Linked DNA regions of Cohnella herbarum. The protein of the gene in region 2 interacts with the protein of the main gene of each other region in a pairwise test. Links are inferred from orthologs where the notes say so. Each region holds a gene or a part of one and is shown on either strand. Other genes may lie near its edges.

What was found.
Region 1: the proteins of dnaB (region 2) and HH215_RS13705 interact in binary tests that used the Bacillus subtilis proteins (3 or more experiments, as listed by UniProt). The link is inferred for Cohnella herbarum from one-to-one orthologs.

The regions. Positions count from the first base shown.
Region 1 is NZ_CP051680.1:3,098,955-3,101,855, reverse strand. Bases 1-2,865 are described here. They hold HH215_RS13705 (ATP-binding protein), read left to right. Parts: upstream 1-891; coding sequence 892-1,839; downstream 1,840-2,865. Other genes in these bases: HH215_RS13700 (sulfate ABC transporter substrate-binding protein), read left to right, coding at 2,481-2,865; HH215_RS13710 (DnaD domain protein), read left to right, coding at 1-736. Outside these bases: more of HH215_RS13700, read left to right, coding at 2,866-2,901. UniProt on the Bacillus subtilis protein: Helps load the DnaC replicative helicase onto single-stranded (ss)DNA and simulates the helicase activity; in the presence of DnaB more helicase activity is seen.
Region 2 is NZ_CP051680.1:5,364,114-5,367,028, forward strand. The notes cover bases 1-2,879. They hold dnaB (replicative DNA helicase), read right to left. Parts: upstream 2,189-2,879; coding sequence 812-2,188; downstream 1-811. Other genes in these bases: HH215_RS22840 (adenylosuccinate synthase), read right to left, coding at 1-632; rplI (50S ribosomal protein L9), read right to left, coding at 2,193-2,636; HH215_RS22855 (DHH family phosphoesterase), read right to left, coding at 2,633-2,879. Also shown: more of HH215_RS22855, read right to left, coding at 2,880-2,915. UniProt on the Bacillus subtilis protein: The main replicative DNA helicase, it participates in initiation and elongation during chromosome replication. Travels ahead of the DNA replisome, separating dsDNA into templates for DNA synthesis.

The DNA.
Region 1 (2,901 bases), 2.3 Mb from region 2 along the record:
TTTGGAAGTTCCCGAAATTTGCCGCCTTCTCGATGAGGACGGGATCTTTCATCCCGACGGGACGTTAAATTGGGACGAGCTTCAGAACCGGGCGAATCTGATGTATCGCCAAGATCGGAAGCGAGACGAAGAGCGCGAACGTTACTTGTCCCGCGGGGAGGAACGCAAGCCTTCCGACGCTGGCGAAACGGGGCAGGTAAGCTCCGAATTGCAGCTGGAAATCCCGAAACGGTTTCAGACGGACGTCTCCGTCGAACGCTATAACGAGATGCTTCTGCGGGAACCCTACACGAGGATGCTCGAACGCTATTTTCCGGGGGCCGTTCCGGATGCTTTCGTCGGGATTTTCGAGCGGATAGATATCAATTACAAGCTGCCCGAGCCTGTCATTAACGTTCTTATTCATTACGTCTTTTCTATGGGGCATGCCCAGCGCTTAACGAAATCTTTCGTCGATTCCATAGCATCCAACATGTTGGCCAAGGGGATCGACACGTTGGATAGGGCGGTTCAATACATACGCGAGCAAGAAAAACTGAATGCTGCGTTGGAACGAAAGCGTCGGGGCGAAGAGCCTGCGCGCGCGGGCGGGAATTCATTCGGCTCGCAAGGACGGAATACGCGGAGAAAACCCGCCATGTCGGTCGTTAAGGATACCGGACCGACTCAACAGGTCACGCCGGAAGAGTTAGAGAAAATGCTTGAGCTTGCTAGGGAGCTCAAGGGGAAAAGCTAATTCGCCGATGATGCGGATGAGCCGAACGACCAAGCCTAAACGGCTATCGTCGGTTTAGACGGCGAAGGAACGTTTATGACGGAGGTACTTCAGAAAAGAATGGTGCCACGGCGGCATGTTTGTCTGAATGACTAAACAAAAAGGGGGAACGGGAAATGGAATCTTTGGGAGAGGCGCTCCGCCGCATGCCAAGCTTGCAGCGTGGCAACGCGGAACAAATCGCGAATCAGGTACTCAACGACCCGCTCGTACTAAAGCTGCGTTCCCGTTATCCCGAACTGGACGAAACGGTGCTGCGCTCTAACTTAAACCGGTTATATCAGATGACTACCGAATATCGGGCTTGCAAGGAATGTCCGGGACTTGCCAAGTGCCCGAACGATATGCAAGGCCATTCTACTGGAATCAATTGCGTTGAAATCAACGGACGTTGGCAAATCAACGATTACAAAACCGCTTGCTCCAAATGGACGGCCAACGAGCAGCAGGAGCAGATTCGTCGCAGGATTACGAGCTTCTACGTCGATGAAACCGTATTGGGAGAACATTACGACGAAGCGGAAATGATAAAGCTCGACGCCAATCGGATTCTTGCCGTTAATAAATTGCAGAATTACGTCAGCACGACGATTAATCAAGGCTTACAGAAGCAAGGGTTATACTTAAACGGAGACTTCGGCACGGGCAAAACCTACTTGGCAGGTTACTTGCTTCAGAGGCTAGCGAAGGAAGGCTTCTCGGGCGTAATCGTGTACATGCCGGAGTTCGTTGAGGATGCCAAAGCGCTCATGTTCGAGCCGCAAAAGCTCAAAGAAACGATTACGCTTATGAAGGACGCCGACCTTCTCGTCTTCGACGATATCGGCGCCGAGAATTTGACCCCGTGGGTCAGAGATCACGTGCTCGGAGCGATACTGAATCATCGGATGAATCGCAAGCCGACCTTCTACACGTCGAACCACGACCTTGACGACTTGGAGAGGCATTTCAGCTTCACGCACAAGGAAGGCGAAGAAATGCACAAAGGTCAGCGGCTGATGGATCGCGTGCGTCCTTTCGTCGACGTGATCCATGTTAGAGGCAGGAATCATCGGGGATCGTGATCCCTTCAATACGGGACTAATTCAGGCAACAACTCTCGAATTCGAGGGTTGTTTTTTTATGCGACAGGACCATAGACTAATTTCCACGGTTAGCTTGCTGCCAGCGGCTTGTAAGGGCTCAGTAATTGGAAGGAAGATAGGCGGAAAATCCGCAGGAGGACTCACTAAAAGGGAAATAGGCGGAAATTCCGTCTAACTTGGGCGTAGGTAGGCTTGCAAGCAGAAAAATAGACGGAAAATCCGTCTAACTCTGTCGCGGGTGGGCTCACTAGCAGGGAAATAGGCGGAAAATCTGTCTAACTCAATCACGAGTCGGCTGTCTAACAGGAAAATAGGCGGGAAAATCAGTCTAACTCGGTCGCGGGTGGGCTCATTAACAGGAAGATAAGCGGATAATCCGTCTATGTCGGGAGTAGCCTTAATATCTGAATCATAATAAAGGATTTATCAATTTTTTTTATAGCAGTTATTGACAGCTAGCAAGATCACCTGTTATCATTGCTCCATTACCAACTAAACAGGTAGGAATTATAAAACGGGTAGGAATTGTAAGCTTGTATGACTGGCTACCGGAATGGCCATCCGGTGCTTGCGCAAATCGCTGTATCCATTCATTAATCGAATAATAGGGGTGCATGAAAATGAAAACATTTAAAAACCTCAAGCTGGTCTTAATAGCGGTATTAATCATTACGGTATTGTCGGCATGCGGATCTAATAAAAATAATGAATCCTCTGCAACCGCAAGCGGTTCCGAATCTAGTCCGAGCGCGGCAGCGAGCGGATCGGGGGAAACTCCGAAAGACATCGAGTTGCTTAACGTCTCCTACGACCCGACTAGGGAGCTGTACGAGGAATTCAATAAAAGCTTCGCGGAGTATTGGAAACAAAAAACGGGCGGGAAAATTACGATCAAGCAATCGCACGGCGGTTCAGGCAAGCAAGCCCGCGCGGTTATCGACGGGTTGCAAGCGGACGTCGTCACTTTGGCGCTTGGATACGATATCGATGCCATAGCGGAAACGGGCGCGCTAAAAACGGATTGGCAACAATCTTTCGAGC
Region 2 (2,915 bases):
ATCGCATCATTCAGAATAACCGACGTGTCGGTGACGAACGGACGCAATTGTTCCGCGAGCGCCAGATAGTCCTGGATGATGCTATCCGCATCCAGAGCTTCTCCGTTATACATCTGGGTAATGACTTGGTTCTTATCCGCGATAATCGCGCGCGCTTTCTCTTCGAACGCTTCGGCAACCATCAGGTCGGCGATGCGAATTCCGTTGCGAGCGGCTTTATCCATATAACAAGGCCCGATCCCTTTACGGGTCGTTCCGATTTTGTTGTCCGCTTTGCGGTCTTCTTCCAGAGCGTCCAGCACAAGGTGATACGGCATAATAACGTGAGCGCGATCGCTGATTTTCAGATTGTCGGTAGAAAATCCGTTGTCGCGAATATATTGAATTTCTTCCACCAACGCACCGGGATTAATAACCATTCCGTTGCCGATGACGCATAATTTATTCTGATTGAATATGCCTGAAGGTACCATCGTCAATTTGTACTTTTTATTCTCTATAAGGATCGTATGTCCGGCGTTATTACCGCCTTGATAACGAGCGACCACATCGGCCTTCTCCGCTAGGAAATCCGTAATCTTTCCTTTGCCTTCGTCTCCCCATTGCGTACCTACAACAACGACTGTTGACAATGCAATCCCTCCACCCGGGGTGTTCTCCACGCCGGCATGATAATGCCACCCGAAATCGCATGACTCGCGATCAGGCAGCATGAATAGTGTAGCAACTGTACCCGGGGAAGTCAACGGAAAAACGAACAATCCCGCGACCGCCTATATTATCGTTCGGAATTCAGCCTAACTTTGTCGGTTTATGCGCTGCCCGCATAGGCTTCGCCGTGAGATCGATCAAGACTGACGAATTTGTTAAAATTTTTCAAGAACACGAGCTCGACCGTGCCGACGGGACCGTTCCGTTGCTTGGCGATAATGATCTCGATAATATTCTTCTTCTCCGATTCCTTATCGTAGTAGTCATCCCGATATAAGAAAGCAACGATATCGGCATCTTGCTCGATCGATCCGGATTCCCGAAGATCCGACATCATCGGACGCTTGTCCTGCCGCTGCTCGACGCCCCGCGAGAGCTGCGAGAGCGCGATAACCGGAACTTCCAGTTCGCGGGCGATCTGTTTCAAAGTACGGGAAATTTCCGATACTTCCTGTTGACGGTTCTCGCCCGCTTTGCCCCGCCCTTGGATGAGCTGAAGGTAATCGATGAGGATCATCCCTAGCCCTTTCTCTTTCTTGAGCCGGCGGCATTTGGCCCGAATATCGGACACGGTAATACCGGGAGTATCGTCGATATAGATTTGAGCCTCGGACAGCGCACCGATCGCCATCGACAGCTTCTCCCAATCATCGCCTTCCAGATGTCCCGTCCGCATCCGCGTCGCGTCCACGTTGGACTCCGCGCAGACGATACGTTGAACGAGTTGAGGCGCCGACATCTCCAAGCTGAAGATGGCAACCGTCTCCGAAGCGCGAACCGCTACGTTCTGGGCGACGTTCAAAGCGAAGGCCGTCTTACCGACCGAAGGCCGCGCCGCTACGATAATCAAGTCGCTGCGCTGAAACCCGTTCGTCATTTTATCCAGATCGATGAACCCGGAAGGGATTCCCGACACTCCGCCTTTATGGTTATAGAGGAATTCAACCTTCTCGAACACTTCCATAAGCACGTCGCGGATGCTGATGAACCCGGTCGCGGAACGCCGGCTGGAGATTTCCATGATCCGCGCTTCGGCGTCGTTAAGCAGAACGCCTACGTCGTCTTCCGTCGCGTAACCGTTAGAGACGATTTGCGTGGCGGTGCGGATCAGCCGTCTCAGAATGGACTTCTCTTCCACGATCTGAGCATAGTATTCCACGTTGGCCGCGGTTGGAACCGAATTTGCCAGCTTAGCCAAATACATGACCCCGCCGACCTCGTCCATCTGCCCCAAATCTTGAAGGCGAGCGGTCAAGGTAACGAGGTCGATCGGCTGATTATCGTCGTTAAGAGCCACCATCGCGTCGAAGATGCGTTGATGGGAGACGCTATAGAAGTCCTCGGCCTTCAGGCGTTCCATGGAAGCGATTAGCGCTTCGGACTCCAGCAGAATAGCGCCGAGAACGGCTTGCTCCGCCTCAAGATTCTGAGGCGGTATGCGATCGTACAGCAGCTGCTGATCCCCGCTTCCGTTCATCGGACTATTCCTCCACGACTTGTACGTTTAGCGTGCCCTTTACGTCCGGATACAATTTTACGGTTACTTTCGTTACGCCGAGCACCCGGATCGGATCGTCAAGCTCGATCTTGCGTTTGTCGATCGATACTTTTTGCAATTCCAACGCTTCCGCGATTTGTTTGCTCGTAATGGCACCGAATAGACGTCCGCCTTCTCCGGCTTTTGCTTTTATGACAACCGTCATCTCGGACAGGCGATCCGCCAGAGCCTTGAATTCGTTTTTCTCGTTTTCCTTCTTCTTCAGCGCGGAAGCCGTTTGTTGATTCAACGTCTTCTTCGCTCCCTCGGTCGCTAGCTGAACGACGCCCTTAGGCAATAGAAAATTGCGCGCGTACCCTTCGGACACCTCTTTAACCTCGCCCTTCTTCCCCTGACCCTTAACGTCTTGCAAGAAAATTACTTTCATTCGAATAACCCCTCTTCCTTCTCGAGTTCTTGTAAAACGTGTTTTAATTTCGCTAATACTTCCGTTACCGAACCTTGAAGCTGTGCGGCCGCGTTCGTGAAATGTCCGCCTCCGCCTAGCCGCTCCATTACGATCTGGACGTTAATCTGGCCGAGCGATCTGGCGCTGACCCCGACAAGGCCGTCCTGCCTCAATCCGATAACGAACGAAGCTTTAATTCCCGTCATGTTCAGCAACGTATCCGCCGCTTGCGCGATCAGCAGTTGCTGCACTTGCTTG